2 regions of the Mesoplasma entomophilum genome follow, and region 1 is predicted to be linked to the other one. Evidence: a T-box and tRNA genes for the amino acid it is inferred to sense, from the RefSeq annotation. Region 1 holds a T-box; the other holds one or more tRNA genes.
The links. The T-box of region 1 lies ahead of ileS (isoleucine--tRNA ligase). A T-box ahead of a tRNA ligase gene usually reads a tRNA of that ligase, here a tRNA-Ile.
Positions count from the first base shown of each region.

Region 2: it has a tRNA-Ile gene. The T-box ahead of ileS (isoleucine--tRNA ligase) is inferred to sense a tRNA for this amino acid. The anticodon was not compared.

Region 1 covers NZ_CP024966.1:462,011-470,359, forward strand. The annotation lists gene MENTO_RS02090 (hypothetical protein) at 1-689, opposite strand, end outside; gene MENTO_RS02095 (RluA family pseudouridine synthase) at 670-1,605, opposite strand; gene MENTO_RS02100 (signal peptidase II) at 1,589-2,200, opposite strand; gene ileS (isoleucine--tRNA ligase) at 2,223-4,949, opposite strand; T-box leader at 4,988-5,202, opposite strand; gene MENTO_RS02110 (alpha/beta hydrolase) at 5,229-6,206, opposite strand; gene sepF (cell division protein SepF) at 6,278-6,676, opposite strand; gene ftsZ (cell division protein FtsZ) at 6,689-7,879, opposite strand; gene MENTO_RS02125 (hypothetical protein) at 7,895-8,349, opposite strand, start outside.
Region 2 covers NZ_CP024966.1:614,780-623,128, reverse strand. The annotation lists gene MENTO_RS02760 (AAA domain-containing protein) at 1-1,972, shown strand, start outside; gene MENTO_RS02755 (hypothetical protein) at 1,965-2,456, shown strand; tRNA gene MENTO_RS02750 (tRNA-Ile) at 2,533-2,609, shown strand; gene leuS (leucine--tRNA ligase) at 2,706-5,111, shown strand; gene MENTO_RS02740 (hypothetical protein) at 5,193-6,899, shown strand; gene MENTO_RS02735 (DHH family phosphoesterase) at 7,018-7,962, shown strand; gene MENTO_RS02730 (PH domain-containing protein) at 8,004-8,349, shown strand, end outside.

The DNA.
Region 1 (8,349 bases):
CATCATTGTCCACCAGCAATTGTTAGTGATTGATTGGTTCCACCAAATATAATCATTGGCGCTTGTCACCAAATAGTTGATAAATAAGAAGGCTTTTCAGCACCACCACTACCATAAGCAACTTCTTGTAGAATACTTAAATTCATAAATAATCCAATAATTGTAAATGAAACTGGCATTATTATGAAAAAGAATAAAATAATTCAAGTGAAGCCAATATTATTGTTTTTAATTTTATTTAAAGCAATTTTAAAATTGTTTAATTTGATTTCATCATTTAATTCTTCATCTTGAATCTTATTTTCTTTTACTTTTTCTATTGAAATATAACTTTCGTTTAATTTTGAAATTGATGGTAAGAATTTAACTAAATTATTTTTAAGTTCCTTTGGTGTAGTTACAACCAAAATTTCAGTATCGTCTTCAGTTAAATTATTTTCATTTTCACTAATCACAATTTTTAATTTTTTAATTTTTTGACTCATAAAGTTTTTTTGCGCACTCATTTCAATGTTTGATCAAGTTTCTGTTGAACCTTGAATTTGAACTTCTATCAGTGCATACTCATTAGAATTATTAATAAATAAAACACGTGATTCTTTTATTTTTTTATCCACATTTTTGTATTTGTATTCTTTCTTTAAAAACTTTACTAATGCCTGATAAGTGTTAGATTGTTTTTCAGTCATTTTCAACACCACCCTCCTGAAGAATTTTATCAGTAAATTCTTTTGGTAATTCTGCTTTTAATTTTACCATTTCTTTTGTGATTGGGTGTAAAAATTCTAATTTATAGGCATGAAGCATTTGTCCGAAATCAGTTTGCTTTTCAGCTAACTTACCATATGCAGGGTCATTTACTATAGGATGTTTAATGAAATTGAAGTGAACTCTAATTTGATGTGTTCTACCTGTTTCAATTGCACATTTAACTAAAGTAGTTTTATCTAGACGTTTAATAACATCAAAATTTGTTACTGCATATTTAGAATTTTTTGATGTTACCATCATTTTTTTACGATCATTTTGATGTCTTCCGATCGGCGCATCAATGATCCCTTTATCTTCTTTAATTTCACCTCATACTAAAGCTACATATTCTTTGTATATTTCATGGTTCTTTAACATTTCAGTTAATACTTGATGAGACTTATCATTTTTAGCAACAATTAGTAACCCTGTAGTTTGTTTATCAATTCTATGAACAATACCTGGTCTTTCAATTCCACCTATTGTGCTTAAAAACTCAGCATCTCTGCCTAGTAAGGCATTAACCATTGTTCCTTCAGTATTTCCAGCACCTGGGTGAACAACCATGTTATTTGGTTTGTTAACAACTAAAATATCATCGTCTTCATAAACAATATCTAAATCTATTTTTTCTGGATTAATTGTTGATGATTTAACTTCAGGAATTGTTATTTCAATTTCAATATCTCCAATCAAGTTAAAGTTTTGTTTTGTTTCAACATTTCCATTAACTTTAATATTTCCATCTTTAATTAAAGTTTGAATGTAACTTCTTGAATATTCGGTAGATTCAGCCAATGCATCTACCAAGTATTTATCTAATCTTACTTTTTCGACATTAGCTATCAATTTCATTTATTTCTACCTCTTTATTCATTTCTTTTTCTTTTTTTGGTTTAAATACATGGAATATTTCAATTATGAAACAAATTGCTCCAAATCCAATCCCTATGTTTACTCACATGTCAGCTAAATTAAATATATAGCCTGATGATCCTAAAAAATTAAAATCTCAAACAAACATATCAACAACTCCACCATAAACTTTATTTACTTCATCAAATGGCGCTCATGATCTAGCTAATAAATTAGCAAATCCACCAGCTAGTAAAAGTGATGAAGTTATAATTCATTTTTTATCATTTAAAAATATAAATAGAACTATTAAACATATTACAAATACAGTTGCTAATGTTATTGCTAATTCAATTTTGTTTGAATTTCTTCCATAAGCTGATCCAGGATTAATAATAAAATTTAATTTTAAGAAACCTTTTATAAATTGTTTTTCTTCTTTTTGCTGCATTGTTGCTACAACAACTCATTTAACAATTCAATCTGCTAAAATCAAAAAACTCATAATTGGGGTTGCGACAACTAGTTTAAATTTTCACTTGAAATCATAGGCTTTTAAACCATAAACAAAATTGTTTATTCAATTTTTAAACATAACTATCACCCCTTAAACATATTTATAATGATTTTACTACTGAATTACATCTTTCACAAATTTCATCATTAATTAATGTGTCAAATATTCCTCAACATCTTTCACATTTTGCTCCTTGTTTTGGTTCAACACCAACATAAGCTATTTTTTGTTCTGATAAACTTGAACAGTCACTCGTAAAATTTAATGAGTTAACAATGAATATTTTTTCTAATTCTGATGTTGACTCAATATTTTTAAACTCATCCTTTAAACAAACTTTAACAACAGCTTCAAAACCCTTATTAATAACTTTTTCTTCTCTTGCAATTTCTAATGCTTTATTTACGTCATCTCTTAAGATCATAATGTTATTTCATTTATTTACAAAATCATCTGACTCAATGAAATCTTGTTTTTTATTATCTAATAAATGAACAGATTCAACTTTTTTTAAGTTAACCATTGATTGGTAAACTTCTTCAATTGTATGAATTAATACTGGTCTTAATAAATCTATTAACATTCAAAGTTGTTCGTATAAAACCGTTTGAACTTGTCTTCTTCTTAATGAATCTTTTTGTTCGATATATAAAATATCTTTAATAAAGTCTAAATAGAATGAAGATAAATCTTTAGTTACATAATTTACTACTAAGTTATAAACTTGGTTATATGCTAAGTTATCATAAGCTTCACTAGCTTTATTTTTAATAACACTTAAATTGTGTAAAGCATATCTATCAACTTCAGTTAAATCTGATTGATAATCTTTGCTTGGATCAAAATCAAATAAGTTTGCTAAAATAAATCTCATTGTATTTCTTATTTTTCTGTAAGATTCACCAATTTGTTTAATAATTTCAGGGCCAATTTTTTGATCATCAGTGTAGTCTGTTGAAGCTACTCATAATCTTAAAATATCTGCTCCTTGTGTATTTGCAAATTCAATAGGGTCAATTCCATTACCTAATGATTTTGACATTTTATTTCCTTTTTCATCAACTGTCATTCCATGTGAAATAAGTTTTTTATATGGAGATTTACCTGAGTAAATAGTTGAGTTAATCATTGATGCATTAAATCATCCACGATATTGATCATTACCTTCTAAATATAAATCATATGGTAATGGTAAGTTTTCAAATCTTTCACTTAATGCAATAGCACTTGATCCTGAATCAAATCAAACGTCTAAAATATCTTTTTCTTTTCTTAGGTTTTTATTTCTGTAAGTTTCAGGCAAGAATGTATCTGCTGGTTTTTCAAATCATGAGTTTGTTCCAAGTTCAGCGATTCTATCAATAGCAAATGCTAAGATTTCATTGTTTAATACTAACTTATCATTTTCATCATAGAATGCAACAATTGGTACACCTCATAATCTTTGACGCGAAATAGTTCAATCAGTTCTATCTTCTAATACTTGATATAAACGTTTTTTAGCTCACTCTGGTTTTGTTGTTATTTTATCAACGTTAGCTAAAATTTCATCTTTTGCTTTATCTAAACCAATAAATCATTGTGAAGTACAACGGTATATAACTGGTTTTTTAGTTCTTCAGTCATGTGGATAAGAGTGTGAAACAAATTTTAATTTTAATAATCTTTGTTTAGCGTCTAAATCCATTCCAACAATTTTATTCGCATCTTCATAAAATACACCAACTAGTTCTTTATTAAATTCAGCAATTTCGTTTGTGAATTTACCTTGATCATCAATTGGAGCAAATGGTTCTAAACCATGTTGTTTTACGATTAAGTAGTCATCTTCGCCAAAACCACCAGCGATATGAACAATACCTGTTCCTGCTTCATCAGTAACATGATGTCCAATTACAATTTGATTAATTTTTTGTTCATACAGTGGGTGAGCATATTTAATACCTGCAATTTCAGGGCCTTTTAGAGTTTCTAAAATTTCAAATGTTTCTCAACCAATTTGTTCAGCCACTTTATTAACTAATGACGACGCTAAAATAAATTTTCTATTGTTTGCTTTAACAATATTATATTCTATGTTTTCACCAACAGCAGCCATTTGGTTTGAAGGGATAGTTCAAGGTGTTGTTGTTCAGATAACAATTTCAGTATCAGTGTCAATTTTTGCATTACCTTCAACAATTTTCATAGCTACAAAGATAGTTGGTGATTTAACATCTTTATATTCAATTTCTGATTCAGCTAAAGCAGATTCACTTGAAGGAGATCAGTAAATAGGTTTTAAGGCTTTGTAAACCATTTCTTTTTCATACATTTTCTGGAATAATCTTAATTCACTAACTTCAAAATCATGCGTCAAAGTTACATATTTGACATCACTATTTGAAAAAATACCTAAACGTTTAAATTGGTTAGCTTGATTTGCAACTTGTTTTAAAGCGTAATCTTTACACATATTTCTAAATTCAACTGCAGGTGTTTTTTTACGATCAATACCCATTTTAGTAACAGCTGTTTCAATAGGCAATCCATGTGTATCTCATCCCATGATAAAAGGAGCTAAATATCCATTAGCGTTTTTTCATCTAATTATCATATCTTTTAAAGTTTTATTCAATGCATGACCAATATGTAAATCACCATTAGCATATGGTGGACCATCATGTAACATAAATAAAGGCTTACCTTCATTTAATTTTTGTTTTTTATCATAAATACCTTTTGCTTCTCACATTTCTTGGATTACTGGTTCTTTATCTTTTAATCCGGCTCTCATGTCAAAATCTGTTTGACCTATTAATAATGTATCTTTATAAACATTTTTCATTTTCTAATCTCCTTTTAAAAATAAAAATCGCCCCTATAAAAAGGAGCGATCAACCGCGGTACCATCCTAATTAATAAATTAAAACTTAATTTATCATCTTTAAGGTTTTAACGGTGCCACCGCAGAATTCTACTCAATATAATTTTTCTTTTCTGTTAAAAAAAGGTGATATCTTTTAAATATTATTACTAGTTCACACCAAACACTAGTTCTCTCTAAATAATTGATTTAAAAAACTTGTCCTTTAGTTTTTATAATAATATTTTATCTTATTTTTGATTAAATTTGATGTTTTTTTACAAATTCAGTTGTTCTTAAAATGTAATCTTCAGTAAACTTAATAATTGATTTAGTGTGATTAATTCCAGTATCATAAATAATCAATTCATTTGCCTCTGATTCTTCAATGTTATTTTTGACATCATGCATTTTAAAACTATCCAAAAAGTTTGTTACTCGATCAAATCTATTATGAATATACATAATCGGTATATATTTATGCTTTGCTTCAATTAAATTAATAAAATCAAGTTCAGCTAGATTTACACCATATTCATTCTTATAAATTTTTAACATATCTTCTAACACTAAGTTAACGTAATTTTCAAATATTTTTGGAGCATTATTAGCAACCATTCTTCTTAAGAGTTTTGAAACTGACATATAAGCTGAATCAGAGATTGCTCATTTAATATTATTCTCTTTAACAAATTTTTCCTCTGTTAAAGCCAAGTAATTAACTGTAAAACCACCCATACTTGTTCCAACAAGACCTATTTCTTCTGGTTTATAATTTTGTGTTACTCATGAAATAATTGTCATTAAGTCTCACTTTTCTTTATAACCTCAAGTTACAACATCACTATCACTTGATCCGTGATTTCTAAAATCAAAAGTTATAATATTGTATCCTAGTGAACGATAGTGTCAAGTTAAATATAAAACATTGAATCTTCCAGAATTAAACCCATGTACACCTATTACTCATTTGTTACTTGGTTTAGGGTTCAATCATACACTTGCAACTATTTTTACGCCATCTTTTGAAAGAATCGTAAAGTTAGATGTTGGGTTTTTATATTCTTTTATTTTTAATTTCTTATTTGAATTTCTATTAGTCGAATTAAAGTTATTAATCGCTTTAACAAAATTAATTTTTAAGCTAGCAGCTTCTTCACGTTGTTTGATTATTTTTGAAAAACTTGAGTTCCACATTTGAATCATTTTATGTGCTAATGTTGAATATTCTGACATAATAACCTCTCTTCTATTATTTATATTTTACTATAAACATACAAATAAAAATGAAATAAAAAAATAAGCAATGCTTATTTCCTAATTAATATTTTATAAATGTTACCTTCAATTTTTTTGTAGATACCATCGTTAATGTATATTACACCTGATATAAAATCAATAATTCTTCTTTTTTCTGTTTTTTCTAATTCAGAAAGATCTATTAAAACAATTTTATTAACTTTCAATTCATCTGCAATTTTTGCTGCATCTGAAAATGAAACTGGTTTAATTATTTCAGTTCTTCTAGAAGGAATATCTTGGTTGATTGTGTTTAATTCACTTTCTTTTGCATATTCCACTTCTTCATTAGTAGATTTCATTTCTTCATCATAAATACTGTATGCATTTACATCGCTTAAAGCTTGATCTGTTTCCCCTGATTCAACTTTTTTAGCTTTTATTTTATCTAATAGTTCTTTAATTTTCATTTTATTCTCCTACTACTTCAAGAATGTTGGGAAATCATCTTCAGTTTCATCAGAATAATTTGAAGTTGTGTTATTTGTAGAGTGCATAGTTTGGTGTGCGTGTAATACATCTTCTTCAAAAGATGTTTGAACTTTTGGTTCTTCTTCAACATGAGTTGATTTGTAAAGACTTGATGTTCTTAAGTTAGCAAATGTTGATGTTGCGTTTGATTTTGTTCCTAAACTTGCTGTTGCTTTCATCATTTCTTCGTCAAATCCAGTGGCAATAACAGTTACAACTAATTCATCTTTTTCAGTTAATTCTTTATTAATGGCAACTCCAAATACAATGTTTACCTCTGGATTATCAATTGCTTGGTTAACAACGTCAACAACATCATAAGCGTCATTTAATGATATCCCTTCTCCACCAGTAACATTAACAATAACGTCTTTAGCTCCTACAATAGCAGCTTCTAGTAAAGTTGATGAAATAGCATCATTTGCTGCTAAGTTAGCTTTATCTGGTCCTGTTCCTAATCCAATCCCAAATAATGCATTTCCTTTTTTAGACATAACTGTTTTAACGTCCGCGAAGTCTAAGTTAATTAGCGCTGGTACTGCAATTAAATCTGTAATTGTTTGAACACCTTGTTTTAAAATTGCGTCAGCTTCAGCGAATGCCTCTTGAATAGGTTTAGCTCCAATAAATTCTAATAAACGGTCATTTGAAATAACAATTGTTGAATCAACATATTTTTTTAATTCAATAATTCCTTCTTCAGCAAAAGTATTTCTGTATTTACCTTCAAATCTGAATGGTTTAGTTACAATAGCAACAACTAATGCTCCTGTTTCCTGAGCGATTCTTGCGATAACTGGAGCAGCACCTGTTCCAGTTCCTCCACCCATTCCAGCTGTTACGAAAATTAAGTCAGCACCTTCAAGTGCAGCTTTTAATTCATTTTCTGATTCTAATGCAGCTGTTTTACCTACTTCAGGATTTGCTCCAGCTCCTAATCCCTTAGTTGATTTTTCGCCCAAAATGATTTTATTTGGAACATTTGATCCTGCTAAAACTTGTGCATCAGTATTTGCTATATAGAAATCAACACCATGTGCTCCTTGTTCGAACATTCTTGATACGGCGTTATTTCCACCACCACCAACTCCAATAACTTTTATTTTGGCTTTTTGGCTAAATTCTTGTGTATTATTGTTCATAATTTTTTCTCCTTTTTATGCTTCTACTTTATCTATTAGTATACCATCATTTTTTAAATATAATTGACTACTTGCTTTATTTTGACCACTGAAATCATCATAAAATGAAAACTGCATGTTAAGACCTGCATTGGTAATTTTTTGCTTTTTAGTTTTAATTTGAGTTGTGATAAATTTATTTACAATTTTACTAATGAAACCATAACTCTCAAAGTGTTCATTATTTTTTAAAGCTCCTATAATTCTTACTTGATTAATGTAATCAGAAGAAACTTTATTGTTTGATATTAAAGATATTCCATTTGGAATTTCTTGAATTAAACCAAAATTAAATATTGGTGTTACAACAAAATCAATTTTTTCTTTTGAAACAAATGACTCTTTAATTTCTTTATAAGCTTCTTTAACGTATTTTTTTACAATTAATTGAATTTGTTCACCTGATAATGTTTTAGTAATGACTGAATTTT
Region 2 (8,349 bases), 150 kb from region 1:
ATTTGAAAAGACAAGTATTTTAGTTGACTTAATTTTTAAATCTGAAAAATTCAGAGAGATAATTTTTAACTCAAAAATTAAAAACAAAGTTTCATTTAAGATTGGTATTTTCTCAAAAAAGAAATTCACTAATTTCATTAATTCAAAAGAATTTAGTGATTCAATAAGTGAATTAGACAATTGTTCTGAAATCATGGGTTACATGTCAAAAGAAGAATTATTTGACTTAATCCAAACTATAAGTTTATTTAAAAATGAAAATGTTTCTGTTGAAGACATTTATAATTTTTATAATAATAATTTCGAATCTGAAAATTTAAGTATTTTGGAATGAAATAAAACTGACTGAATGAAAGAATTCAAGAAGCAAATAAAATTAAAAAATGAAAATGATTTAAATGATATATATGCAAAAAGAATTAATTACATAAGCAATACAATTTTAAACGGAAGATACTACGATGTAAAAACAGAAACAGAAAGAGAACTTTCTTCATTATTTAATTTGATGGGAAAAAGAATTGATTCAGTTAAAACAAATGTTAGATTAAAAACTTGATTTGATAATTTCTACCCATTAATTGAATTGATGTACCCAATTATATTTGCATCGCCTGAAACAATTTCAAATATAAGAATTATACCAATGGAAAAAGAAGAGTTTGAATATTGTATTTTTGATGAAGCTTCACAAATTTTTATCGAGAAATGTTTGCCAGCAATGTTTAGATCAAAAAAATTTATTATTGCTGGAGATGACCAACAATTAGAACCAACAGATTTTTTCTCAACAAGAAATAAAATAGAAAACGAATATACAGAAGGCATATCTGATGAACAAGAAGAATTATTAGAATTTTCAAATAACGAATCACTAATTGATTTCGCTAAAGGAAGATATAGAAGATATATGCTTAATTTTCATTATAGAAGTAAGTATGAAGAACTTATTCAATTTTCTAATTATAAATATTATGAAGGGAAACTAAATGTTGTTAGTGACCCATGAAACCCTTCTTCAAAACCTATCGAAATCATTGATGTTGAAGGACAAAAACAAAATGATATTAATATTGTTGAGGCTGAGGAATGTATAAAATTATTGAGAAAAATTGTTAAATCTGAAAAAGAAAAGTCAATAGGTATTATCACATTTAACCAACACCAGCAAAAATATATTGAATCTTTAGTCGAAAAAGAAATTGAAACTAATGTAGATTTAAATGAAAACTATAATAGAAAAGATAAGGACAAAGCGCTTTTTATTAAAAATATTGAAAATGTACAAGGTGATGAAAGAGATATAATTATTTTCTCAATAAGTTTTTCTAAAGATTTGCAAGGTTCATTTAGAAATAATTTTGGACCAATAAATCAAGTTGGTGGAGAAAAGAGATTAAACGTTGCAATTTCAAGGGCAAAAGAAAAAATGTATATAATTAAATCAATTCAATCTGAAATTATGAATCCAAAAAAAGAATCGATTGGTGCAGTAAATTTTAAAGCATTTTTAAAGTATTCTGAGTTATTACAAAAACATGAAATTAATGATCGCGAAATCCAACTATTATTAAATAATAAAAATGATATTAACATTAAAGCCCAAACAAGTGAAATATTGCAATTTGATTCAGACTTTGAAGAAGAAGTTTATAATGAGATAACTAAAAAATTAGAATCTAGATATATAATTAAAACTCAGGTTCCTTGCAGTGGTTACAAAATAGATCAAGCAATTTATGATTTAAAGGATAATAAATTTGTATTAGCAATTGAGTGTGATGGTTGAGCATATCATTCATCAGCATATGATAGACAAAGAGATATAGAAAGACAAATTTTTTTAGAAAATAGAGGATGAAACTTTATAAGGATTTCATCAATTGATTGATGAAACAAAGATAAAGTAAATAGAAATAAATTTTTAAATGAAATAAGTTATAGATTAAAGGAGAATGAAAAGAATGACTAGTTTTTTGCCAATAATAATATTTATAGTTATTTTAGGAATTTTTGCTTTATTTTTATTAACAGCATTAGCAAGTAAAAAAGCCAGAGAAGATTTTGAAACAGAAATAGAAAATATAATATCCTTATCCCTTAATTCTTTGGGCAGAAATGGCTATGAGTGAAAAAACCTTGATAACAAGGCCCACTTAATTAGTAGTATAAGAAATGAAATTGTAGATCAAAGAAAAGGTGGATATTCATTAAAACCTTCTGTTCAATCAAGAGGCCCTAAAAAAATGAATCAGTTAAAGAACTTAGTTGACTATTGAGTTAAGCAAGATTTATCTGAAAAAAACTATTTTAAAGCAGAAATTTCAGAAGCAATTATAGAATATGAAAATAATTCTGATTTATATGAAAATAAAGTTATGAGACAAAAAAATGTACCTCAAACTTTGTCTGATGAAGAAAGAAAAAAATACAAAAAAAGTAGGGTAGTCGAATAAAAAAAGAGATACTTTTTACTTTTATTCACTTTTCTATTGACTTAATATTGTAAAAATAATACAATATTTTTGTTTTCGGAATATAGCTCAGCTGGTTAGAGCACTCCGCTGATAACGGAGAGGTCGTTGGTTCAAGTCCAATTATTCCGACCATTAGATATCACAAGTAATAATCATTTGATTATTACTTTTTTTATTTTTTAAAAAATAGTAAAATAAATAATAGTTTATATTTATAAGGAGTTTAAAATGGAATTTTCACATAAAGCGATCGAAAAGAAATGAAAAAAATATTGAGAAGAAAATAATACAAACAAAACAACTAATACATCAGATAAAAAATCATATGTATTAGATATGTTTCCATACCCAAGCGGAGCTGGAATTCATGTTGGTCATGTTAAAGGATATACTGCAACTGATGTTTTCTCTCGTTATAAAAGAATGAATGGATATGATGTTTTACACCCAATGGGTTGAGATGCCTTTGGATTACCAGCAGAACAGTATGCATTAAAAACAGGTAATGATCCAATTGATTTTACTTTAGAAAATATTAAAACATTTAAACGCCAATTAAAAATGATGGGATTTAGTTATGACTTTGATAAAGAAATTTCAACAGCTAACCCAAACTACTACAAAATAACTCAATGAATATTTAATCAACTGTATAAAAAAGGTTTAGCAGAAAATCGTGATGTTGAAGTTAACTGATGTCAAGAATTAGGAACTGTTCTAGCTAATGATGAAATTATTGAAAAAGATGGATTAATGGTTAGTGAGCGTGGAGAACATCCAGTAACTAAACGTAAAATGCGTCAATGAGTTTTAAAAATTACAGAATATGCTGATCGTTTATTAGAAGGATTAGATGAACTAGAATGAAATAATTCAATTAAAGATTTACAAAGAAATTGAATTGGTAAATCAACTGGTGTTGAATTAGACTTTTTAGTTAATGATATTAAAGTTCCTGTCTTCACTACTAGAATAGATACTATTTATGGAGTTAGTTATATTGTTTTAGCTCCAGAACATGAACAAGTATTAAATATTACAACACCTGAACAATTAAGTGAAGTTCAAACTTATATTGAACTAGCAAAAAACAAATCAGAGATTGATCGTAAAGATGAATCAAAACCAAAAACTGGAGTATTCACTGGAAGTTATGCAATTAATCCTCACACTGGTGAGTTAGTTCAAGTATGAGTAAGTGATTATGTATTAGCCAACTATGGAACTGGTGCTGTTATGGCAGTTCCTGCTCATGATAAAAGAGATTGAGAGTTTGCAACTAAATTTAACTTAGAGAAAAAATTTGTCATTGAAAACAAAACTGATGAAAAAGCTTTTGTTGGCGAAGGTAAAATTATTAACTCAGACATTCTAAATGGAATGGATAAAAAACAAGCTATTGAAACTATGACAAAAATTGCTGTTGAACATGGTTGAGGAAGAGAACAAACAAACTATAAACTAAGAGACTGATTATTCTCACGTCAAAGATTTTATGGTGAACCATTTCCAGTCTTATATGGACCAAACCAAGAAATTACTTTAATTGAAGATTTACCAGTAGAACTACCAAGAATTACAAATATTAAACCAAGTGGTACTGGAGAATCACCATTAGCTAATGTTGAAGAATGAGTTAATGTAGAAATTAATGGTGTTAAATACAGAAGAGAAACAAATACAATGCCTCAATCTGCAGGATCAAGTTGATATTACTTAGCTTATATCTTAGCTGATGGAGAAAATGAATTTATTGACATTGATAGTGCAGAAGCTAAAAAACGTTTTGAAAAATGAATGCCAGTTGATTTATATGTTGGTGGACAAGAACATGCAGTTGGTCATTTGCTATATGCAAGATTTTGAAACTATGTATTATATGATCTAGGAATTACTTCAGTTAAAGAACCATTTAAACAATTATTCAATCAAGGAATGATTTTAGGACCAGATGGTAGAAAAATGTCTAAGTCATGAGGAAATGTAATTAATCCTGATGATATTGTTTCAACACATGGTGCTGATAGTTTAAGATTATATGAAATGTTCATGGGACCATTAGATGCTTCTTTACCATGAAGTGAAGATGGTTTAGATTCTGCTTTAAAATGAATTCATAGAGCTTATAGAATGGTTGTTTCTGCTGAACTAACTGATGTAAATGATACTAAATTAGACTTTGTTTATAATGATGTAGTTAAAAATGTAAGTGAAATGATTGAATCATTAAAATTTAATACAGCAATATCACAATTAATGATATTTGTTAATGCAGTTTATAAACATGAAGGACCAGTTTATCGTCCTTACATTGAAGGGTTTGTCAAAATGTTAAGTATCTATGCTCCATTCATTGGAGAAGAATTATGAGAAAAACTAGGTCATGCTCCTTCAATCACAAAACAAGCTTGACCAGTCTTTGATCCAAGTAAATTAGTTTCAAACACAGTAGTTGTTGCTTTACAAATTAATGGTAAATTAAGAGCAACCATTGAAGTAGAAAAAGGAACAGTTAAAGATAAGTTATTAGAATTAGCTAAGAAACATGAAAATATCATTAGTTATATCAAAGATAAACAAATCATCAAAGAGATTGCTGTTGTTGACAGAATTGTTAACATAGTAATTAAATAAGGGTGCAAAAAACAAAAAAATTAGTATTGACACTGATTTTTTTTGTTATAATATTTTGGTTAAAAGAAAGGATTAGAAAAAATGAGAAAAACAGTTAGATTAGTTATTTTATTACTAGTTGTTGCAGTTATTTACTTTGGTTACTCAGCTTGAATTGACTCAGTTGCTATTTACAACATTGGTGCAGTTCAATTAGGATCAGGTACAAACTGAAACAAAACTTTAGATGAATTATTAGCTGTTGCGGGAATTACGAATTCAGCACAAATTGATAATTTGTTACAAGCAGCTGGATCAAGCTTAACAGCTAAAGATATTTTAGTTGCAACTCCAATTTCAGTTTTTGCTGAAGGAACCGAAAATGGAAAAGCATTCTTAACTTCAAGTGCATTTACACTTGGAGGAGCTACAAATGTAGAATTTATTAAAATTCTTATTAATGCAGCAAATGATAAAGCTGGAGCAGGTACATATGTATTAAACGGATTTATGGCAGCTAACTCATTACTAAAAACATTATTGGATCCATTCAAAATGATTTTAGTTGGGGGAGTATTTGCAATGTTCGTACCATTAACAAAACAATTATTATTTGGAACAGTTATTGGAATGAAATCATACATGAAAAACCGTCAATCAAACGTTTTATACAACTACCAAAAAACAATTTCATTTACAGAAGGTTTACAAGCTAAATTAGCAGAAGGAAACTTTGATGCAGTTAAAGCTGATTATGCAGCATATTCAGGATTAGCATTTAAACCAGAATTCTTAAACATTATGATGGATGAAATTTGTTCAGTACTTATCAAAGAAGGAGATGTAACAGTTTTTGCTGAAGCAGCAGGAGTTGTAACAGAATCAATCAAAGAGATGTATGAAAAAGAAAGAAGACGTTCAATTAATGGTCGTGGAGATGAATTATTCTTTGACTTAAAACGTGGATATGAATACTGTGCAACAGGTTCAAAATATTCAATTGCTTACCATAAAGCATTACAAAATAAAGCAGATAACAATTTAGGATGAAAAATTTATAGTTTAGAAATCTTCAAATTCAACTTCTTCTTAGTTGCAATGTTTATACCAGCAGTTATTATTTCAGCATTTGTTGGTGGATTAATTAATGGATTAGTTTCTAATTTAACAGGTGATGTAAGAACATTAGCTGTAGCAGCTACATTCTTCATTTCTTGAGTAATTTTAACTATTATTGCTCATTCATTAATGATCTTCAGAAATGAACAATACAAAAACATCAAAAATATTTTAGTTAAACCAGCTATTATTTTCTACTCATTATACGTATTAACTTTCATTACAATTTCAGCAGGAATTGTTGGTGTATCAAAAGTTAACATCGTTGCTCCAGGATCATCATCTCAAATTTGAGTTTGATTCTCAGCAGTAGCTTACTTAGTATTATCAACAAGTTTAATATTCTATGTAATTGCTACATTAGTAGATAGCTTTAAACAACACAAAACATTATCTAAAAAATTATTAGTTGATGGAATCATTTTACCAATGATCGCATGAACTATTGCTACTGTTTCAAACTTTATGGCTTTATATGGACCAGATGGACATAGTTTACAAAGCATTTTCTCAGCAATTAATGGAGTTACTTTAGTTGGATTCTGAATTTACTTATCAATTTCAAGTTTCTTAATCAACAACTTAATTTCACCAAACATGGCTAGAGAATTACGTAAAGCAGTTGAAGCAGATGCATTAAAAAATGCAAAAGCAAAAAAATCAACAAAATCTACAAAAGCAACTAAATAATTAGTTCTATAGATTTTAATAAAAATTAGTAATTCCGCAGGGGATTGCTTTTTTTTATTGTAAAATAAAATGTTATATCAAATAGTTGGTAAAATATTAATAATATAAAAGGAGATTTATGACGATTTACAAACAAATAAAAGAAGTTATTGAAAAATACGACAAAATAATCATTTTAAGACATATTGTTCCAGATGGCGACGCTTATGGTTCACAATTAGGATTAAAAGAATTAATTAAAACAAATTACCCACATAAGGAAGTTTATGCTTTTGGTGAAGAAATAGGATATTTAAAACACGCAGGAACACCTGATGTTTTTACAGATGAAGCAATATTTAAGGATGCATTAGTAATTGTTACTGATTGTGGTAATGTTGAAAGAATTGACAATCAAAATTATGATAAAGGTGCATTTTTATTGAAAATTGATCACCATCCGGATGCAACTCCATATGGAGATTTATCATGAGTTGATGTAAATTACACAAGTGCTAGTGAAATGGTTGCAGATTTAGCAGTTAATAATAACTGAGAAATAACACCAGTTGCAGCTAGAGTTATTTATCATGGTATTTGTACAGATAGTGGAAGATTTTTATTTGGTGGTATTACACCAAGAACTTTCGAAGTATGTGCTAGATTAATTGAAACTGGTTTTGATGTGTTTGAAATGTATAAAACTATGTACAAACGTTCATTCCCAGTTTTAGCTTTACAATCAGAATTAATAGCATCAGCTAAAGTAACTGATCATAAAGTTGGATATATCATCTTAACTGATGAGTTAATGAAAAAATATAATTTAAGTTATGATGAAAATGGTAAGTTTTCAAACTTATTAAAAGACTTAGAAGGAATTGACATTTGAATCACTTTCTCAATCAGAGAAGATGGAAAATGAAGAGTTGAATTCCGTTCAAGTGGTATTGCAGTTAATGATTTAGCTGTTAAATGAGGCGGAGGTGGTCATAAAATGGCCGCTGGTGCAATCATTAATAATATGGATGAAGCAATGCAAATTGTTGAAGATGCAAATCAATTAATAATCGATAATGAATAGACCACATATAATGTGGTTTTTTTATTTGTTATAATCTATTTATGAACAACAAAGAATACTTAAGTAAATTAGAGATTTACAATTTTGATAAATATGAATTATTAGAAAAAAAAGAATTTTTCGAAGTAGAAAAATATTTTTTATCTGATGAATATGTAATTGATATCATTGTTGGAGAAATTAATGCTTTTGCACATATGATTTTATTAACAAATAAGAGACTATTTACAATTAGCAAGTTTATTCAAACAGCAAGCCAAATCAAACAATATGGTCTAGAACAAATTGAGGACGTTAAGTTAGGCGTGCTTGGAGACATCGCTGATTTAACTATGATTTTCAAAAATGGAAATATCTTTAAAATTGATTATTTACATACACAAGTTG